DNA from 3 places in the Sorangium sp. So ce295 genome. Region 2 is predicted to be linked to each of the others. Evidence: riboswitches for the same ligand, from Rfam matches in the RefSeq annotation. Region 2 holds a riboswitch; each other region holds the start of a gene.

Region 1 (7,099 bases), 4.3 Mb from region 2:
CTTCCTGCAGATGAACCGCTACCTCGTCGCGGAGCTCAAGCGGCTCGGCGCCTGGAACGACGCGGTGCGCGCCCGGCTCAAGCTCGCGGAGGGCTCGGTCCAGGGCATGGACGAGCTGCCCGAGCAGCTCCGCGCCGTGTACCGGACGGCGTGGGAGATCCCGATGCGCTCGCTCATCGACATGGCCGCGGATCGCGGGGCCTTCATCGATCAGAGCCAGTCGCTGAACCTCTTCATCGAGAACCCCACCATCGGTCAGCTCTCGAGCATGTACTTCCACGCATGGAAGAAGGGGCTCAAGACGACGTACTACCTGCGATCGCGCCCCGCGACGCGCATCACCAAGGCGACCGTGGAGGCGGCGCCGGCGAAGGCGGCCGCGGACGTGGCGTGCGCGCTCGAGAACCCCGAGGCGTGCGAGGCCTGCCAGTGAGCCGCGTCAGCCGCCCCGCGCGCCTCCTCGATCCGGGCCAGTGCCTCACCCTGCGCCCGATGGCCTATCCGGCCTTCTTCGAGATGTACCGCTCCGCCATCAAGAACACGTGGACCGTGGAGGAGGTCGACTTCTCCACGGACGTGGGCGACCTGCGGAAGATGACCGACGCGGAGCGGCACCTCGTGCAGCGCCTCGTCGCGTTCTTCGCCACGGGGGACTCCATCGTGGCGAACAACCTCGTGCTCAACCTGTACAGGCACATCAACGCCCCGGAGGCGCGGATGTACCTGTCACGGCAGCTCTACGAAGAGGCGCTCCACGTCCAGTTCTATCTGACGCTCCTCGACACGTACATCCCCGATCCCGAGGACCGTCACCGCGCCTTCGCGGCCGTCGAGAACATCCCCTCGATCCGCCAGAAGGCCGATTTCTGCATGCGGTGGCTCGATTCCGTCGAGTCGCTCGGGCGGCTGGAGTCGCGCGCCGAGCGGCGGCGGTTCCTCCTGAACCTCATCTGCTTCGCCGCGTGCGTCGAGGGGCTCTTCTTCTTCGGCGCGTTCGCGTACGTGTACTTCCTGCGCTCGCGCGGCCTGCTCCACGGGCTCGCCGCGGGGACGAGCTGGGTCTTCCGCGACGAGAGCGCGCACATGCGCTTCGCCTTCGAGGTCGTGAGCACGGCGCGGCGCGAGGAGCCCGAGCTCTTCGACGCCGGCCTCTCGCGGTCGATCCTCGACATGATGGATGAGGCGATCGCCTGCGAGGCCCGGTTCGCAGAGGATCTCCTCGGCGCCGGCGTGGCGGGCATGTCGGCGCGCGACGTGCGCAGCTACCTGGAGTTCTGCGCCGACCAGCGGCTCGCCACGCTCGGCATGCCGAAGCGCTACGGGGCGAAGAACCCGTTCTCGTTCATGGACCTGCAAGACGTCCAGGAGGTCACGAACTTCTTCGAGCGCCGCGTCTCCGCGTACCAGGTCGGCGTCTCCGGGGAGGTCGTCCTCGACGCCGCGTTCTGACGCCGATCAACCGACGCACCGCCCGCGGGGCCGATCAGAGCCCGCCGATCCCTCGCGGCGGGAGCCCGATCTCGGTGTCGACGGTCGCGTCCTCCAGCGGCTCGAGCGCGCCGTTCGCCGCCACCTTCCAGCGGCGGAGCTTGCTCCTCTCCGCGTCGCTCAGCAGGCAGACATCGCCGCAGCCGGGCGAGCAGTGGACGCCGCCGAAGGCGTAGGGCTGGGTCGCCTGGGCGAGCGTCGTGACCTCGCCCGTGGTGATGCTCACGGAGAAGGCGCGGTCCCCGGCGGACGCGCTGCCCGCGTAGGCCGCCCCGAGGAGCACGTCCTCGGAGGCGAACGCGAGCGTGGGCTGGACCGCTGCGCCGAGCGCCCTGGCCACGCCGAGCCGCTTGATCTCCTCCGGGGGCGAGGTGCGAGCGTCGTAGATCACGACGTCGCTCGTCGCCGGATCGTACTCCATCGCCTCGGCGTCGAAGCGGCTCGAGCAGGCGACCGCCAGCCGCTCTCCCGAGGGCGACACGGCGAGACGCCCGCAGCCGTAGAGCCCCTGCACGTCGACCGTCCATGTGACAGCGCCCTGCTCCGGCGAGACGCCCACGAAGCGCCCTTCGCCCACGGTCGAGAGGTCCGCGGCGAGCCGGCCGAGGGCCACGACAACGTCGTCACCGACGCGCGCCATCCCCGACGGGCGCGGCAGGAGCCCCTCTTCCTCCTCCGGCAGGGCGATGCGCCCGACGATGGAGTACTCCTTCGTGTCGACGATCAGGAGATCGCCGCCCTCGTCGAACGGCTCCACGCCCGGGCTCGGGTTGCTCCCGTAGCGCGACACGAGCGCGCGGTCCGCCCCCACCTCGATGTAGTCCTGAGGGTTCGACTCGAACCCCTGCCCGACCGGGAGCTGCGCGAGGACCCCGGCGGTCTCGAGATCCATCCAGGTGATCACGTTCGTGCCGAACCGATCGAGCAGGACCACGCGGCCGGACGGCGGCGCCGCCCTCGGGACGTCGACGTCGCCGGACAGCGCGAGGCTGAGCCCCGGCTTCGCCGCGCCGCTCGACACGAAGGAGGGCGACAGGGTGGTCCCGTCGAGCTCCGACACAGCGATGTTCGTCGACTGGTAGTCGCTCGTCACGATGACCACGCCGCTCTCACACGCGTCGCCGTCGCCGCCGCCGTGGACGCCGCCCGTCGACGGCGGCGGCGAATCCACGTTGCACCCGAGGATCGGGATCGAGATCGCGAACGCAAACAGACTGATCTTCACCATGTTGACTCCAGTGTGAAAAACACGCTCCGCCCCGGGAGCGGAAACCCGACGACATCCGTGCGCCGCGCGTCCAGGAGGTCCGCGACGCGACCTCTCACCGCGAGGTGCCCGCCGAGCCACCTCGCCTCCGCGTCGAGGTCGAGGGTCGCTTGCTCCGCGATCACGCCGAGCCCGGCGGGATCGGCGTACCGGCTCGACTGGTACACGGCCCGGATCTCGCCCGACGCGCCCGAGAACACGGCGCCGCCCGGGCGCTTCCACTCGGCGTGCAGGCGCGGCGCGACGACGAGGCGCGAGCGGAACGGGAGGAGGTCGTTCCTGGTCGTCCGCCCCGGCGTCGTGTCCCGCGGATCGAGCAGCGTCGCCGCGATCTCGGCGCGGAGGAACGGGGTCACCTCGACCCCGGCCAGCAGCTCCGCGCCCACGACGCGGGCGCGGCCGACGTTGTACGGGCTCACGTAGCCCTGACCGGACTTCTCGTACGCGACGAGCCCGGAGACCGCGCTCCCGAACGCGAACACGTCGAGGAAGGCGCCGCGCAGCACGGCGCCGCGCCCCGTCTGCGCCCGGATCCCGGCCTCGATCGTGGCGCCCGACTCCGGCTCGAGCTCCGCGTTGCCGTGGACGACGCCGGAGACGCCGTACACCTCGCCGAGCGTCGGGACGCGGACGTAGCGGCCCACGGTCGCGAGGAGCCGGAGCCTGTCGCTCCCCGCCTCGACGCCGACCCGCCCGGTCGGGACGAGCACGTCGCACGGGCGCTCGCGGTCGGCCCCTGTGGCGTGGCACTCCCCGCTCGCGAGGGCGTGCAGCGCGAGCCCCTCGCCGAGGCGCGCCTCCGCGCTGACGGCGCCGCGCGCGAGCGAGCGCCGCGCCCGGGCGAGCGGGACGTCGTCCGGCGCGCGTGAGATGCCCTCGCGCGCGACCGAGAGCACGGGCCGCACCCGGAGCCGGTCGGCGAAGGAGAGCGTCGCCCCGAGCGTCTGCTCCAGGCGGCGGCCGGCGAGGCGGAGCTCAGGCGTCTGCAGCGCGAGCTCGAAGAGCGGGTCGTGGACCTCCGACCGCGCCTCGATGAACGAGGTGCGCGCCTCGAGCGTGTGCTGCGCCTCTCCGCCGAAAGGCACGCGCGCCGCGACGGACGCCAGCACGCGCCGCGACTCCCCCCGCGCCTCGCGGGACGGCAGGAGCGCGAGCCTCGGCACGCCCTGCTCGCGGCCTGTGCCGTTCGCGATCACGTCGACGATCGCGCCGCCGCCGAGCTCGACGCGCGCGAGCGCCCACGCGTCGATCGTGCGCACGTCGGCGTTCTGCCGGCGCTCCACGGTGTCGTCGCTCTCGTCGAAGAGCGTCCCGCCATCGTTGACGAACGTGTAGCGGTTCTCCGCGGCCTCGGCGCTCACCCCGACGATCGCGCTCACCGGGCCCGCGCTGGCGCCGGCGAACGCCCACCCGCGCCGCGCGCCGAGCGAGCCCGCCATGACGCCTGCGCCGCCCGTCGTCCGGGAAGGCCGCCGCGGCTCGAAGAAGATCGCGCCGCCGGGGCCGAGGCGGTCGGCCTCGATGGGGGCGTGGCCGCGGTAGATCTCGATGCGCTCGATGAGCCAGAGGGGCACGAGGGAGAGATCCGCCGTCCCCACGACGTCGTCGTTCAGGCGGACGCCGGCGAGGTACACCGGCGTCTGCGTGGCGGTCGCTCCCCGGAGGGCCGCTGTCGCCGGCCCGCCGAAGCCGCCCGACTCGATGATGAGGACGCCCGGCTGCGTGCGGAGCACGTCCGCCGCCCCGAGCCCCGCGCCGGTGAGGCGCTCGCGGCCCAGCACCGACCCCGCGACGGACCTGTCCTTGGGCGGCGCGGGCGCGCGCAGGCGATCCCCCTCGACGTGCACCTCCAGCGGGTCTGTCCCCGGTCGAGCAGCAGCGGGATCATCCCCCGGCGCGCCCGCAGGCCGGCGCGGATCCTCGGCGCGGGCGGCAGGCGAGGCTGCCACTGCGCTGCAGGCGGCGAGCGCGAGCCAGCACGCCACGCCGGCGCTCCGGCGCCGACGCGACCGACGATCAGAGGAATCAACCATTCACGCGCCGCCTGCCCGCGTCGACCCAGCGCTGCTCCGGGTGAGCTGAGAGCCGAAGCGAGGGGGCTGCGTGACGGGCCACGGCACCGCGCGCGAGCGAGGTGGTCGAGAGCCTGGACGCCTTCCCCTCGAAGGCTCAGGTCAGCGCGCGCCAGAGCACCGGCGCGCGCACCTTCGGCAGGTCTTCGAACTCACGGGCGCTGCGGCCGTCGCCGGTCGCTCTCCTACACATCACCGCTTCCCAGGCTGCTCTGGTGCATGCCCAGTGCTTCTTGGTGATGGTCGTTCCCGTTCACCGCTGCGGGGGCAGTCCCGGATTCTCACCGGGTTCCCTTTTCAGCTCGCCAGGGGATGGCCGGACGAGCACCGATGGCGGGGCGACTCGTCGCACCCGTCACGCAGGATGTCAATGCTGAAGCGAAGGCCCGGAGCGCCCCGTCCGCGAGCCCACCGGCGACGCACACCCGAGACAGAATCGGGAGTCCCTTGACAGTCTTGCACGCGCGTATCACGCACAATTTAAAATTGATTTTCTTTATCAATAATGAGCGACCCGAGACCTGTCAACCGCACGTCGGGATCCCCGAGATCGCACCTGCCGATCACCATCCAGGAGCTGCGCCAGGTCCCCGAGCCCCGCGACTACGTGCGCGGCGTCGAGACGGCGGTGGGCCTGATGCGGTGATGGCGCGAACCGCGCTGGCCAGAGTTCGCCGCCGCGACCTGCCATGTCAGCGCTCTGGGGGATTCAGCCGCTCACGTCCTCCGTCGCCGCCGGGACCGGGACGACGACGACGCGCTTGCACCGCCGGCACTTCAGCTCGACGCCGCCGGGCACATACCGGGCGAGCAGGCTGCCGCAGCCGCAGCGCACGGAATTGGGCTCGGCACGTCCAGCAACGCCGCAGTGATCACACCGGCGGTCGAGCGGAGCCGTCGCCTTCGACATCACGTTGTCCATCGTGGAACCCCACTTTCAATAATGAAAGTCACTTTCACTTTCAATCCGGAACCTGCCATGGTACCAACAACGTTGTCAAGCAAAAGCCGCCGGAGAGCGTTCACGACGTCCATGGAGCGTTGCTCGGGCGTCACGGCCGCCTTCGCGTCGTCGTGCTTGATCTTCGTGATCGAGCGACACGTCGCCCTCGGCGCGTCGAGCGGCGCCGGCGCCGCGCCCGCGCTGGAGGGCCGGGGCTAGTCGACGAGCGCGAGAGTCCAGAGAGCGCGCCTCCAGCCGGGCGCCGCTCACCTGACTGACCTGGTTTCCATCTCTGATTCTCCCCTGTGGGAACAACACCCCATCGGGGGCACCTCCCCTTCTGATGCTGGAGAAAAGCTCCAGGGTCGGCTTGCACGGCCGCTCCTCGCATGCTCTTTGTCGGTGACCTCATCCATGGTGTTTCCGTCTGTCGTCCCGCGCCTCGCGGGATGCCTTGGCTGCCTCGTCGCGGCCCTCGTCCCACGCATCGTCGTCGCCGTCATCCCGGCCGAAGCCTCGCCTCCTCCGGCGGCGGCGGTCGCGCCGATCACCGAGGTTTCGCCCCGCGCGAAGGGCGCGCCTGAGCCCCTCATCGACGGCGCCGCGCGCTCCGTCGTCGCCGTGGCCGTATCGCACCGCGATCCCCGGGGCGGCGAGCGACGCGTGAGCCTGTGCAGCGGCGCGCTCGTCGAGCCCAACCTCGTCTTGACGGCGCGTCACTGCATCTCGCGCAACCTGACGGCGGCCCCTCGCTGCGATCGCTCGGGCAAGTCGCACAACGGCGATCACGTCGGCGGAGACATCGATCCTTCCGAGATCGCCATTTACACCGGGGACCATATCGACGTCTCCCGCGACGCCGCGCGGGCGCGCGCGGTGGCCACGCTGCACGGGAAAGAGCGCGTCCTCTGCGACGCGGACATCGCCTATCTGGTGCTCGATCGGCCCCTCACCGACGTGGCGCCCCTGCGGATGCGCGAGGTCGGGGCGCTCGATCCAGGCGACAGCGTGGTCGCCGTCGGGTACGGCGGCGGAGCGTCCAATCGGCTCGGCGTCCGCGCCGCGCGCGGTCCGCGCCTCGTCGCCGCCGTCGGGCCCCGCGCCGATCCGGCGACGGGCAAGGTCCTCGGTCCGCGCGAGTTCGAGATCGAGGGGGCGACCTGCGCCGGCGACTCGGGAGGTCCGGTGATCGACGCCGACCGCGGCGACGTGGTGGGCGTCACGTCGCGAGGCGCGGGGTGCACCGCGGCTGGCAACCACGTGTATACGCGCACGGACGCCTTCGCCGCGCTGACGGCCGAGGCCCGCACGGCCGCGCTCGCACGACGC
Region 2 (7,099 bases):
GTCAGCGCGTTGCAGGGGCGCTGCTCGGAGAGCAGGTCGGCGCAGCGCTCGCTGCACCGGAGCTCCGGGCACGTGACGCCGTCGAAGAGCGAGCAGAAGAAATCGCACGAGGCCCTCTGCTCCTCGACGGAGGCCCCGCCGGAGCTCGCCGATGGCGACCCCACGGCCGCGCCAGCGCCCCCGGCGCCGTCGGAGCTCCCGGGGAGCCCGTCGACGACGACGGCCCCGCCGCAAGCGCCCGCCCCCGAGAGCGCGACGAGCGAGGCCAGGAAAGCGAAGAGCAGCGGCGTTCTCATCAGGGCATCCTATCGCGCGGCAGGCACGGCAGGGGCGCGCATCAAACGCCCCGCACGTCCCGCGCGCCCCCGGTCGCTCACTCCACCGCCTGCGATTGCTCGATCGCGTCCTCGCGGCGCTCCCGGCGGTTGCACGCGAGCACCTTCTTGCGGACGCGCACCGCGTCGGGCGTGACCTCGACGAGCTCGTCGCCGTCGATCCACTCCATCGCCGTCTCGATCGTGAGCAGCCGCGGGCTGGCCAGGAGGACGTTCTCGTCCTTGCCGTGGTTGCGCACGTTCGACAGCTTCTTCTCCTTGATGACGTTGACGTCGGTGTCGTTCGGCCGGTTGTGCTCGCCGATGATCATCCCCTCGTAGACCTCGACGCCGGGGACGATGAAGAACATGCCGCGCGGCTGCAGGTGGTGCAGCGCGTACGGGGTCGCCACGCCGACGCGATCGGCGACGATGGCGCCGGTCGGGCGGCGCATCATCGGGCCGCCCCAGGGCGCCCAGCCGTCGAACATCGTGTTGAGCAGGCCCGTCCCGCGCGTCGCCGTCAGGAACTCGCCGCGGAAGCCGATGAGCCCGCGCGACGGCACCCGGAACTCGAGGCGGGCGCGGCCGAAGCCGGGGTTCGTCATCTTCACCATCCGGCCGCGCCGGGAGCTGAGGCGCTCGGTCACGATGCCGACGTAGGTGTCCGGCACGTCCACGACCACGAGCTCGAGCGGCTCCATCACCTCGCCGTCGATCTCGCGCGTCACCACCTCGGGGTTCGAGAGCTGCATCTCGTACCCCTCGCGCCGCATCGTCTCCACGAGGATCGCCAGCTGGAGCTCGCCGCGGCCGAGCACCACGAACGTGTCGGGCACCTCGGTCGGCTCCACCCGGATCGCGAGGTTCTTCATCGCCTCGCGCTCGAGCCGCTCCTTCAGGTGACGGCTCGTCAGGAACTTCGACTGCTTGCTCTTGCCGGCGAACGTCGACGTGTTGACGCCGATCTTCATCTTGATCGTCGGCTCCTCGACCACGATGCGCGGCAGCGCCTCGGGGTGCGCCGGATCCGTGATCGTGTCGCCGATCGTGACCGTGTCGAGCCCGGCGATCGCGATCACCTCGCCCGCGACGGCGCTCTCGACCGCGACGCGCTTCAGCCCCTCGTAGGCGTAGAGCATCTTCACGTAGCCGCGCGACTGGCCGCCCTCGCCGAGGAGCGCGACGTCGGCGCCGGACCGGGCGGTGCCGCGGACCACGCGGCCGACCGCGAGCCGGCCCACGTACTCGTCGTGGGTCGTGTTGCATACGATGACCTGGAGCGGACCGTCGGGGTCGCCCGAGGGGCCGGGGACCCGCTCGAGGATGGTCTCGAAGAGCGGCTCGAGGTCCTTCGCCTCGTGCTCGAGCTCGCGCTTCGCCTGCCCGAACTTCGCGATCGCGTAGAGCGTCGAGAAGTCCATCTGCGCGTCGCTCGCCTCGAGGTCGCAGAAGAGGTCGAACACCTCGGAGAGCACCTCGTGGGCGCGCGCGTCGCTCCGGTCGATCTTGTTGATGACCACGATGACCGGGAAGCCGCGCTGGAGGCACTTCGAGAGCACGAAGCGCGTCTGCGGCAGCGGGCCCTCGGCGGCGTCGACGAGGAGGAGCGCCCCGTCGGCCATCATGAGCGTGCGCTCGACCTCCCCGCCGAAGTCGGAGTGGCCGGGCGTGTCGACGATGTTGATCTTGACCCCGCGGTACCGGATGCTCGTGTTCTTCGCGAGGATGGTGATGCCGCGCTCCCGCTCGAGGTCGTTCGAGTCCATGACCCGCTCGGCCACGACCTCGTTCTCTCGGAAGGCGCCCGACTGGCGGAGCATGTGATCGACGAGGGTCGTCTTCCCGTGGTCGACGTGGGCGACGATGGCGATGTTGCGGAGATCGTTACGGGGCATATACGGCGGCGGCCGTGTAGCACGCGACCCACGGAGGAGCGAGCCCATCCTCGCTAGAGCCCGAACGTTCGGCCTGCACGGCAGGCCCGCGGGTGGGCGAGCAGAGCGGTAGCGATTGACAGCCGAAGGCGCGCGGTCCTAGGGTGCGCGCCGTGCTGGTGCCCGGGCGTTCGCCTGGGCCGAAGAGGGAACCCGGTGAAATTCCGGGGCTGCCCCGCAGCGGTAAGCGAGAACGACCTCCACCCCATGCACTGGCCCGCCGAGGGCTGGGAAGCGGTGGACAGTAGGGAGCCGGTCAGACCGGAGCGCTCGCGAGCCCGAAGACCTGCCAGCGCCCGGCGGCGGGAGACATCCGGCGCCGGTTCGACCTGGGAGCCTCGAGGGAGGCGGTGAGGTCCGAGCCGGTGCAGCTCCACCTCTCTGCGCACGTCCCGGATACCGAACCGCCCCCCGCGTCGCCTTCCGGTCGCCCGCGGGGGCGAGAGGTCGGTCCAGCGCACCGTGCGATGGCCAGCCATTTCGTCCTCGCGGAGCTCGACGCGAGCGGCCCGACGCCGCTCCGCGCGATTGCGGCGAAGGAGGACACGAATGCTGCGCGAGACGGTCACGACGAGCCACGGGCACCGCCATCCATTTCATTTGCTCGCCGCGTTATCCATGGTGCTGGCCGCCGCGCGGCCAGCGCGCGCCGAGGGCGACACCCCCGATGCGCCCGCTGCCCCGCCGGAGGCCGCCGCCGCAGCGCCCACCGGCGAGGGCGCGCCCGCGGGCGACGCCGCGATCGAGGTCACGATCCAGGCGGAGAAGCCGGGCAGCGAGGCCGCGTCGCGCGTCTCCGTCGGACACAGGGAGCTCGAGCTCAGGCCGAGGCTCCGGCCGGGCGACCTCCTCGAGTCGGTCCCCGGGCTCTTCGCCGTGCAGCACGCGGGCGGGGGCAAGGCGAACCAGTACTTCCTCCGCGGATTCGACGCGGATCATGGGACCGACGTCGCCTTCTTCGTCGACGGCGTGCCCGTCAACATGGTCAGCCACGGCCACGGGCACGGCTTCACCGATCTCTACTTCATGATCCCGGAGCTCGTGACAGGGCTCGACGGCTACAAGGGGCCTTATTACGCGAGCATCGGCGACTTCGGTACGGCGGGCGCCGTCAACCTGCGCTTCGCCGAGAAGCTCGAGGAGAGCTACGCGCAGGTCAGCCTGGGGCAGTACGGTATCCAGCGCGGCCTCGTCATCGCCTCGCCGGATCTCGGCGACACGTGGCGCGCGGTGGCCGCGGCGGAGATCTACCGGAACGACGGGCCGTTCCTGAACCCGGAGCGGCTCAAGCGCTTCAACGTGGTCCTGCGGGCCACGCACGATCTGGACAACACCGGGAAGGTCCAGATGACCTGGATGTCGTATGGATCGACCTGGCACGGCTCCGGCCAGATCCCCGCGCGCGCCGTGTGCGGCGAGGGCGAGCAGGGCGGGTTGAACCCGCCGCCCTCGGCGTTCGGACAGCCGTGCATCGACCATTTCGGCGCCGTGGATCCGACCGAGGGCGGGGCGACCGAGCGGCACATGGCGTCCGTCGCCTACTCGACCGCGTGGCGGGACGCCGATCTGAGCGCGCTGGCCTACCTCGTCCGGTACCGCTTCACGCTGTACTCGAACTTCACGTTCTTCAGCGAGGACCCCGTCCACGGCGACCAGATCGAGCAGAACGACGACCGCACCGTCGGCGGCGCCGATCTCCGGTTCCGCAGGCAATACGAGCTCGGCGGGGCGAGGTTCACGACCTCGCTCGGCGCGCAGATCCGCGCGGACGCGATCGACAAGTCCCTCCACCACGACGAGGCGCGCGAGCGGATCGAGGAGAAGAGCAGGACCCACGTCGATGAGAGCCAGATCGGCGTCTACGTCGAGCAGGACGCCCGGCTCCGGCGCTGGCTCCGCGTCGTGCTCGGGGCGCGCGCGCAGTGGATCGACGTCAACGTGGACGACCCGGGCGAGGACCTCGAGGCGGCGGGGAACAGGTCGAGCGGCGCCCGGGGACAGATGCAGCTGCTCCCGAAGCTCACGGCGATCGTGTCGCCCGTCGAGGGGGTCGATCTCTTCGCCCACTTCGGGCGGGGCTTCCACTCGAACGACGCGCAGGGCGCGGTGCTGGGGGAGGGGGCGGCGACGCTGATCACGCCCGCGATTGGCTACGAGGTCGGCCTGCGGGTCGCGCCCCTGCGCGGGCTGTCGCTGAACGGGGCCGCGTTCCTGCTCGACCTGGACTCCGAGCTGGTCTGGAGCGGCGACGCGGGCGCGACCGAGGCGTCGGGGCAGACGCGGCGCTACGGGATCGAGATCGGCGGGCGCTACCGGCTCCGGAGCTGGCTCTTCGCGGACGTGGACGCGACCTTCACCCGCGCGCGCTTCCGGGAGAACGCCGGCAACGCGAGCGCTGTCGCCCTCGCGCCGACCCGGACGCTGACCGCGGGCGTCGGCGTCCGCCCGACGTTCGGCGCGTTCACGCCGTTCGCGGCGCTGCGGGTCAAGGCGATCGGCGCGCGGCCGGCGACCGAGGACGAGTCGCTCACCGCCGAGGGGTTCACGGTCGTCGACGCCAACGCCGGGCTGCGGTGGAAGAACGTCGAGGTGGCCGTGGACGTCCAGAACCTCTTCGACACGACGTGGCGCGAGGTCCAGTTCGCGAGCGCGTCGCGGCTGCAGTACGAGCCGGCCCCGGTCACCGGGATCCACTACTCGCCGGGGTGGCCGTTCACCGCGATCGGGCGGGCGACGCTGTACTGGGAGTAGGCGCCGCGCCGGCTCATGTCCGGCGGAGGTCCTCGCGCAGCGCGTCGAGCGATGCCCGGAACGCGGCTTCGCTCACGGCGGCGCCCGTCACCGCGGGCAGGAGCTCCGCGAACATCTGCCAGGCTTCCCCGATGTCACATACCCTGTGCGGATAACGCTGGCGGGCAATGAGCGTGAGCCCTGTCACGACGCTGCGAACCATCGCCGCCTGGAACCCCGAGCCCTCGAAGACGACCGCTGAGCACCGGATGGTCGCGCTCGCCTCCGCGAGGAAGCTCGCGATCGCCCTGCGCGCGGGCGCCGATGGCAACGACGCCTCGCTCTCGACGAGGGTGAGCAGCCCTATGCCGCGCGGGTGCTTCTTCGCGAAGTCCGCGCACGCATCCCTCAGGTGGCGCGCGCCGTCCTCGGTCGTCTCGCGGCGCCAGATGACACAGAAGATCTGGTGCCAGGAAGCCAGGATGTAGTCCGGTTGTCTGGTGACCAGGTGCCAGGGGTCAGGATGCATGATCGTGCTCGTTCTGGAGCGGGCGCACCGGAGAGGCTCGCGGGGGCCTCACGGTACACCGGCCAGGGTACACCGGCGTTTCTTCGCCCGCGACACGCGCGCACGCCAACTCGCGCGTGGGCCACCGGGCGTCGGCAACGGATCGGCGCCGCGCGCCCTCGGAGCTGACGGGCAAGACAACCCCGGTGCCCTCGAGGTCGGGTGGCTCGCACTGGACACGTTCGATGGCTCCACAATCGATGAGTCCGTCTTGATACCCTCGAACCGCTCCAGCGGCTGGCGGTGGCCCTGCGCGGCCATCGGTCGGGCGCTCTCGACGCCGGCCCACGCGGCAATTGCTGTGCTCGTCACTCGCCGCTGCCGGCCGCCACGATGACCGCTCGCGGATGCGGAGAGCAGGACGGGAACGGAGAGCCTCGCCGCGTGGCAAACGTGTGACCATGCAGTAGGCTGTGCCGCATGGATCCGACGGGGCTCGGCGCCGATCTGCAATTCCGCATGCTGGTCGAAGGGGTGAAGGACTACGCCATCTTCATGCTGGACACCGAGGGGCGCGTGACCACGTGGAACGCCGGCGCCGAGCAGATCAAAGGATACTCCGCGCAAGAGGTGATCGGCTCGCACTTCTCGCGCTTCTATCCGGCCGAGGCGATCGAGCGGAAGTGGCCACAGACAGAGCTCGCCGAAGCGCGGCGCGTGGGCCGCTTCGAGGACGAAGGCTGGCGCGTGCGCAAGGACGGCTCGATGTTCTGGGCGAACGTCATCATCACGGCCCTCCACGGCCCCGACGGCGAGCTGCGCGGCTTCTCCAAGATCACGCGCGACCTGAGCGAGCGCAAGCGCCAGGAAGAGTCGCTGCGGCAGAGCGAGGAGCGCTTCCGCGCGCTGGTCGAAGGCGTGAAGGATTACGCCATCTTCATGCTCGACCCCGACGGCAGGGTGGCCACGTGGAACGCCGGCGCCGAGCGGATCAAGGGATACTCCGCGCAAGAGGTGATCGGCACGCACTTCTCGCGCTTCTATCCGGCCGAGGCGATCGCGCGCGGCCGCCCAGAGACGGTGCTCGCCGCCGCGCGGCGCGAAGGCAGCTTTGAGGACGAAGGCTGGCGCGTGCGCAAGGACGGGTCGTCGTTCTGGGCGAGCGTCCTCGTCACGGCCATCTACGGCCCGAGCGGCGAGCTGCGCGGCTTCTCCAAGATCACGCGCGACCTGAGCGAGCGCAAGCGCCTGGAGCAGATGGAGTCCAACGCGCGCCAGATGGAGGAATTCGTGGCGATGCTGGCGCACGAGCTGCGCAATCCGCTGGCGCCGATCGCCAACGCGACCAGCGTCCTCAAGCTCGAAGGGAAGGACAACGCCCAGGTCGTCTGGGCAGCCGGCCTGATGGAACGGCAGCTCGGCCAGCTCGTGCGGCTCGTCGACGACCTGCTCGACGTGAGCCGCATCACGCGCGGCAAGATCGCCCTGGAGTCCAAGCGGATCGATCTCGCCGACGTGGTGACGCGCGCGGCGGAAGCGTCCCGGACCTGGATCGACGCGCGCGAGCAGACCCTGGAGCTGCAGCTGCCCGAAGGGCCGCTCGCCGTCGT
Region 3 (7,099 bases), 1.0 Mb from region 2:
GGGTCGGAGGACGGGCGGTCTGCCCGACTCACCACGATCGCACGCGGGCTCGCGACAGGACCGTCACGTCGCGCACCCGCACTCAAGCGGTGAGTTCGGATCATCGAGCGACGGGCCATGTCCCGGAACAGGTGCGAGACTCCTCCGGAAATCGCTCGCTCGTCGGCTCGGCAACGGCCTCGACACAGCGGGATCGGGCGGACACGGAATGACGCCTTCCCTGGCTCACGGCAGGCGCTTCCCACCGGCGCGGGGCGCTGCTAACCACGCTCCATGACCGCTCAAGAACAGCAGCCGGGGGCCCCTGCTCGCGGTACGCTCCAGTTCGTCGCCGTCGAGCGCGCGGATCACGTCGCCATCGTGACCATCCAGCGGCCCGACAAACTCAACGCCCTGAACCCCGCCGTCCTCGGCGAGCTCACCACGGCCTTCCGCGACCTCCTCGCGCCCGCCGAGGGCAACGAGGTCCGCGCGGCGGTGCTGACCGGCGCCGGCAAGGCGTTCGTCGCCGGCGCCGACATCGCGGAGATGGCGACCATGAACAGCATCGCCGCGAAACGGTTCGCCGACGCAGGCCACCGGCTCGCCGAGCTCATCGAGACTGCCCCCTTCCCCGTGATCGCCGCCGTCAACGGCTTCGCGCTGGGCGGCGGCTGCGAGCTCGCCCTCGCATGCGACTTCATCTACGCCGCCGAAGGCGCCAAGCTCGGCCAGCCCGAGGTGAACCTGGGCGTCATCCCGGGGTTCGGCGGGACCCAGCGGCTGCTGCGACGGGTCGGGCCAGGACGCGCGCGCGAGCTCGTCTATTCAGGAGACATGATCACCGCCCAGCAGGCGCTGTCGATCGGGCTCGTCAACGCCGTCTTCCCGGCGACCGAGCTCCTCGCGCGCGCCCGCGAGACCGCCCTCAAGATCGCCTCGCGCGGGCCGCTCGCCGTCGCCGCCGCCAAACGCGTCCTCCTGCGCGGCGAGAGCCTCGACCTCGCCGCCGCCAACGAGCTGGAAGCCCAGGCATTCGCCGCGCTCTTCGGCAGCGAAGATCAACAGCTCGGAATGAAAGCGTTCCTGGCGAAATCGCAGGCCACATTCACGGGCAAGTGAAGGCTCGGGAGGCGCGAACCGCGCGCTCGACGGCAAAAAAATACCGCGCATCACGCTGGAGGGGGGCCCAGAATGACCGCGGCAGGGACACCGCGCCGGAGTCTTGAACGTCCGCCACGGTGCGAAGAAAAAAGACCGCATGCGCTCCGGGCTGGGGGGTCCGCGCCGGTGCGCATGCGGTAGTCAGATTGTGGCATCCGCAAGCGCGTTGTCGATAACAAAGTGCAATGACTGCACGCCGAGCGAGCAGAGCGCTCCAGACACGAAGGCGGCCAGGCGGGCGCGCAACCCACACACACAAGCGCAGCGGGAATTCACGTTCGAGCCGGGCATACCCCTCCACCGGAGACAGCGCACAGCGCAGCGTTCGCCGTGCATTCCGAGACGAGCGAACACGAAATCCCTCATCTCTTCAATAAGAGATGCCACGAGGCAGCAGGCCGTACACCGGACGCCTGCTCCCGAGTAAAGAGCCCGGACGAACAAAGCACACTGCGGAAAGAACGCGCCGGCGCCTTGTATTCAAGCGCACGAGAGACCCCGCTCAGGCGCTGCACGCGACAGGCGCTGCACCCGCACGGCGATAAAGTAAACAGGTTTTATCTAAGGGGGACATAATTCAAGACGTGTGCTCGACGACTCTTCGCGTGATGCGTCTGGGTCAATTTCTCGGCCTCGGCCATCGCATCACAGGGCCTCGATCGCTCGTCGGCGCGCCCATGTCTGCTCGATGGGGGCACCGACGGGCGCGCGGCGCGCCTCGGCAGTGATGGCTTCGTGCGCCCCGGCAGTGCCCGCGAGGGCGAGGCGTCCACCAGCGGCAGGCATCACCGCCGCACCAACGCCGCGGACGAGGGCGCTCGCGGCGGGCCGGAGCGCGCAAGGCGGAAGCTCGACCCCGGTCGACGCACCCGGGTTCGCCCGGTCCGCGCGCCCGGGGTCCGCACCCCGGTACGCGCCCGGCTCGCGTGATCGCGCCGCCTGGATACGTGGGCCGACGCGCGGGGCACCGCGCGCGAGGCGGAGCTGGCCCGCGCTCGACGGGGAGCTCGTCCGACACGCCATGCCAGATGCAGCGCCCGCTGAGCGCCTCCTCCGCGATCGGGGCGCGACGTCCTTGACGCCGGGCACGAAACGGGATTACCGAGCACCGGCCTGACAATCCATTCCTCGGGTGCCCTCCGGGGCATAACAGGGAAGCCGGTGCAAAACCGGCGCGGTCCCGCCACCGTGAGTGGGGAGCTGCCTCCGAAGACCACTGGGCCTCATTAGGAAGAGGCCTGGGAAGGTGGACGCAGCGCTGGGAGCTCGATCAGCTCCCTGAACCCATGAGCCGGGAGACCTACCCGAGCCTCCCACGAGGTGCAGCTTGCGCACGTCTTCGTGGCGTTCGGGTGCGGACTTCACCCGGAGCGCCGAAATCGGTCTTCACGGCCGCGCATTGTCGATCGCTGCCGTGTCCCTGGGGACGCTCCTCGCGCCCCGGCCCGCGGCCGCGATGCACCTCGCGGAAGGCGTCCTGCCGCTCGGCTGGTGCGCCTTCTGGAACGCGCTCGCCCTGCCCTTCGTCGCGATCGCCCTCCACCTTCTCCGGCGCCGCACCGAGCAGGACGCCTTCTACAAGCCGTTCGTCGGCCTCATCGCGGCCGCCGTCTTCGCGATCTCGTGCATGCCCGTGCCGGTGCCGACCGCCGGGACCTGCTCCCACCCGTGCGGCACAGGGCTCGCGGCGGTGCTCATCGGCCCCTGGATGACCGTCCTCGTCACCGTGGTGGCGCTCCTTATCCAGGCCCTCTTCCTCGCGCACGGCGGCCTCACCACGCTCGGCGCCGACGTCGCGTCGATGGGCATCGCGGGCGCCTTCACCGGATATTTCGCCTTCCACCTCGCGCGGCGCTGCGGCGCGAACCTCTGGGTCGCGGGGTTCCTGGCGGGCGTGACGTCGGACTGGGCAACCTACGCCACCACGGCGCTCGCGCTCGCGCTCGGGCTCTCGGGCGAGGGGTCGGTGACGTCCATGTTCACGGGCGTCGCCCTGGCCTTCGTCCCCACCCAGCTGCCGCTCGGCCTGCTCGAGGGCGTCATGACCGCGGGGGCGCTCGCCTTCCTGCGCGCCCGGCGGCCCGACATCCTGGACCGGCTCCAGGTCGTCCGGCTCGCCCCGGGGGCGTCGTGACGCGGCGGCTCGGACAGCGCCCGCTGCCAGCGCCGCTCGCGCGGCGCGCGTGCGCGGCAGCGCTCCGGCTCGCCGCTTCCCTCTGGCTCGCCGCCTGCGGCAATGCGTCCTGGGACGGCGTCGACGAGGCCGTGGTGCGCCGCGTCGCCGAGGACGCAGGGCGCCACGACACGGGGCCGCTGTTCGCGGGCCTCGAGGGCGACCTCCTGCTCTTCGCGTTCCTCTGGGCCGGGCTCCTCGCCGGCTTCGCCCTCGGCTATTTCTCGCGCGTGCTCTTCGTCGAGCGCGCGGGCGCGCCCGCGGTCAAGGCCGGCGGCCAAGGCCTCCGTGCGGACTGACCCGCCTCCGCGGCTCCGCGACGTGGACGCCCGGCTCCGCCTCGGGGCCGCCGTGGCGGCGTGCTGCGTCGCCGCGGGCGCGCGCTCGCCCGTCACGCCGGCCGCGCTGCTCCTCCTCGCGTGCGCGGCCCTCCGCCTCCAGGGCACGCCGGCGCGCGCCGTCCTCCGCGCCGCCGCGCCCGCCGCGTGGATCGGAGCGGTCGCGGCGGCGCTCGCGCTCGCGCTCACGCCGGGAGCGCCGCTCCTCCCCGGCGCGCCGTTCCCCGTCGACGCGATCACGGCCGAGGGGGCCCGCCGCGCCGCGGCCATCGGCGCGCGCGTCCTCGCGGCGGCCGCCGTGCTCCGGTGGCTCGCCGGCGCCGCAGCGCCCGCCGAGATCGAGGCGGCGCTCGCCGGGCTCGGCGTCCCCGCGGCCCTCGTCGAGCTGCTCGCGCTGACGCGGCGCTTCGCCGGCGTGCTCCAGCGCGCGGCCGACAGCGCGTGGAGCGCCGCCGCGCTCCGCGGCGGGTTCACCCGCCCCGGGGCCGCCGCGCGCTCGGCCGGCGCCGTCGCGGGCGTCGTGGCGCTCCGGACGCTCGAGCGCTCCGAGAGCGCCGCGCTCGCGATGCAGCTCCGCGGCTACCAGGGGAAGCTCCCCGTCGCCGACCGGAGGACGAGCGCGCCCGCCGCGAACGTCGCGTTCGCCGCCGCCGCCCTCGCGGCCCTCGGGCTCAGCGTCGCCGCGGGAGAGGCCGGATGATCGCGCTGCGCGCCCCCCGGCTCGGCTACCGGCGCGGCGAGCCCGTGCTGCGCGACGTGCGCCTCGACGTCGGCGAGGGCGAGTCCGTGGCGGTGCTCGGCGGCAACGGCGCCGGCAAGACAGCGCTGCTCCGGACGCTCGTCGGGCTGCTCCCGGCGCCCGGCGGCGGCGTCGAGATCGCGGGCCGCCGCGTGGGCTCGCCCTCGGACGCCGTCGCCGCGGGCGCCGCGCTCGTGCTCCAGGACCCGGACGACCAGCTGCTCGGCGCGACGCTCCTCGACGACGTCCTGTTCGGCCCGCGAAACCTCGGCCTGCCCGCGCCCGAGGCGCGCCGCCGCGCCGAGGCGGCGCTCGCCGCCGTGCAGATCGCCCACCTCGCCGACCGGGCCATCGAGGCGCTGAGCTTCGGCGAGCGCAAGCGCGCGTGCATCGCCGGGATGCTGGCGATGCGGCCGCGGGTGCTGCTGCTCGACGAGCCGACCGCGGGGCTCGACCCGGAAGGCGAGCTCGCCCTGTGCCAGACGCTGCGCGCGCTCTCCGAGCAGCAGGGGACCACGCTGGTCACCGCGACCCACGCGGTGGATCTCGTGCCGCTCTTCGCCTCGCGCGCTGTCTTGCTGGGCGACGGCCAGGTCCTCGCGGACGGGCCGCCGCGGGAGGTGTTCGCGCGGGGGGAGCTCCTCGCGCGGGCGCGGATGCGGCGGCCGTGGGTCGCCGAGCTCTGGACCCGGATGAGCCCTCTGCCGCCGCGGGGCGGCGCGGGCCTCCCGCTCACCCTGGAGGAGGCGCTCGCGTGCATGACGACGGTCTCCTGCTGATCGGCCACGGCAGCCGCGACGCCGCGTCGAACGCCGAGTTCGAGGCGATCGTGGCCGATTACGCCGCGGCGCGGCCCGAGATCGCCGTGCAGCACGGCTACATCGAGCTCGCGACGCCTCACCTCGCCGACGCGCTCGCGGCGCTCGCGGCGCGGGCGTCCCGCGTGGCGGTCGTGCCGCTCTTCCTGTTCGCGGCGGGGCACGTGAAGAACGACATCCCGCTCGCGCTCGAGCGGGCGCGGGCCGCGCACCCGGGGGTGCGCTTCTCGGCGGCGCGGCCGCTCGGCGTGCACCCGGCGCTCGCCGAGCTCGCGTTCGAGCGCGCCGCGACCGCGCTGCCGGCCGACCCGGCGGCGCGGGCCCGGTCGGCGCTCGTCGTCGTGGGGCGCGGGTCGAGCGACCCCGACGCGAACGGCGATTTCTGCAAGACGGCGCGCCTCATCGGCGAAGGCCGCGGGCTCCAGCTCGTCGAGCCGACCTTCATCGGCGTCACCCGGCCCTCGGTCGAAGAGACGCTGGAGCGGGTCGCGCGGCACCGGCCGGAGCGCGTCGTGGTGGTCCCCTACTTCCTCTTCGCCGGGCGGCTCATGACGAAGCTCGCCGAGCAGGTCGAACGCTTTTCATCGACGTACCCGTGGATCCGGGCGTCGCTCGCGCCGCACCTCGGCCGGTCGAGCGCGCTCGCGGGCCTGATCGACGAGCGCGCGCGCCAGGCGCTCGCCGGCGAGGCGCCGCTCCCCTGCGACACGTGCATGTACCGCACCGCGCTGCCGGGGCTCGCCCGGGAGGTCGGCGGGCTCAAGGCGATGCTCTACAGCGTGCGCCACACGCTCACGCACACGCAGGCGTCGAACCACCCGCACGCCCACCGCTCGCTGCGCAAGCACGTGCTCGTCTGCGGCAACGCCGACTGCGTGGACCGCGGCAGCCTGGCGCTCCTCGAGTCGGTGCGCCGGCTCGTGAAGCAGGCCGGCCAGCAGCAGCAGATCCGCGTGACGAGGACGTCGTGCATGGGGCGCTGCGGCGAGGGGCCGACGGTCGCCGTCTACCCCGACGGGGTCTGGTACCGCGGCGTCCGCGAGGAGGACGCGAAGGACCTCGTCGAGGAGCACCTGCTCGGCGACCGGCTGGTGGCCCGGCTCGTCGACGACATCATGCAGTGAGGCGCGGCGCCGGGCGCCGCCTCGAGCGTGGATCGCCGACGCGCGGAGCCTCCCCCGCAGCCCGCGCGCCACCTCGGCCGTCGTGGTCCCCTGCCCACGTCCCGCGCCAGAGCCGCCCGAGTTGACTCATATGCCCAATTCAGTCATATGAGTTCTGTGCCCGTCCGCCGCCCCGACAGACCCCGCGACCCTGCGCGGCGCACCAGGATCCTCGACGCCGCGAAGCGCCACTTCGTCGAGCGCGGCTTCAAGGGCACCAACCTCGACGCCGTCGCCGCCGAGGCCGGCTGCGCAAAGGGCGCCCTCTACCTCGAGTTCGCCGACAAGGAGTCCCTCCTGCGCGAGGTGGTGGAGCAAGCGTTCGCCACGATCCGCGCGCGCTTCGCCGCCGAGGTGCTCGGCCTGGAATCCCCGCTCGATCGCCTCGTCGCGACCCTCCGCTTCGCTTACCGACAGCAGGCGGCCGAGCCGCTCTTCGGCAAGCTCCTCCGCGAGGATCCCGACCTCCGCGCGCTCCGCCCGCTCGACGACGCCGCGAGCGCCGCCGCCGCGAAGGCGCAGATCGCCCAGATCAACGGCTGGGTCGACGAGGGCATCGCGCGCGGGGAGATCCGGCCCGACGTCGATCGCGACGCGATCCCCTTCGTCCTCGGCGTGCTGCGCTTCGCGCCCCAGCACCTCGGGCTGATCACGTCGTTCTGCGCCTTCGCCGGTGAGCGCACGCTCGACGCGATCGCCGACATCTTTCGCGCCGGCCTGGCCGC

What was found. Region 2 has a riboswitch for cobalamin ahead of WMF11_RS05140 (TonB-dependent receptor). Riboswitches for the same ligand answer to the same signal wherever they lie in the genome.
Region 1: another riboswitch for cobalamin. It lies ahead of WMF11_RS21645 (TonB-dependent receptor); the one in region 2 lies ahead of WMF11_RS05140 (TonB-dependent receptor).
Region 3: another riboswitch for cobalamin. It lies ahead of WMF11_RS01420 (energy-coupling factor ABC transporter permease); the one in region 2 lies ahead of WMF11_RS05140 (TonB-dependent receptor).

The regions. Positions count from the first base shown of each region.
Region 1 is NZ_CP150324.1:5,726,537-5,733,635, forward strand. Features, by position in the region: gene WMF11_RS21630 (ribonucleoside-diphosphate reductase subunit alpha) at 1-433, shown strand, start outside; gene WMF11_RS21635 (ribonucleotide-diphosphate reductase subunit beta) at 493-1,449, shown strand; gene WMF11_RS21640 (hypothetical protein) at 1,484-2,716, opposite strand; gene WMF11_RS21645 (TonB-dependent receptor) at 2,710-4,704, opposite strand; cobalamin riboswitch at 4,948-5,174, opposite strand; gene WMF11_RS21650 (hypothetical protein) at 5,333-5,473, shown strand; gene WMF11_RS21655 (hypothetical protein) at 5,537-5,749, opposite strand; gene WMF11_RS21660 (hypothetical protein) at 5,861-5,989, shown strand; gene WMF11_RS21665 (trypsin-like serine protease) at 6,185-7,099, shown strand, end outside.
Region 2 is NZ_CP150324.1:1,376,566-1,383,664, forward strand. Features, by position in the region: gene WMF11_RS05130 (hypothetical protein) at 1-296, opposite strand, end outside; gene typA (translational GTPase TypA) at 374-2,260, opposite strand; cobalamin riboswitch at 2,352-2,559, shown strand; gene WMF11_RS05140 (TonB-dependent receptor) at 2,801-5,002, shown strand; gene WMF11_RS05145 (hypothetical protein) at 5,016-5,510, opposite strand; gene WMF11_RS05150 (hybrid sensor histidine kinase/response regulator) at 5,970-7,099, shown strand, end outside.
Region 3 is NZ_CP150324.1:355,245-362,343, reverse strand. Features, by position in the region: gene WMF11_RS01425 (enoyl-CoA hydratase/isomerase family protein) at 274-1,101, shown strand; cobalamin riboswitch at 2,257-2,465, shown strand; gene WMF11_RS01420 (energy-coupling factor ABC transporter permease) at 2,564-3,277, shown strand; gene WMF11_RS01415 (hypothetical protein) at 3,274-3,615, shown strand; gene WMF11_RS01410 (CbiQ family ECF transporter T component) at 3,605-4,354, shown strand; gene WMF11_RS01405 (energy-coupling factor ABC transporter ATP-binding protein) at 4,351-5,172, shown strand; gene WMF11_RS01400 (CbiX/SirB N-terminal domain-containing protein) at 5,148-6,335, shown strand; gene WMF11_RS01395 (TetR/AcrR family transcriptional regulator) at 6,483-7,099, shown strand, end outside.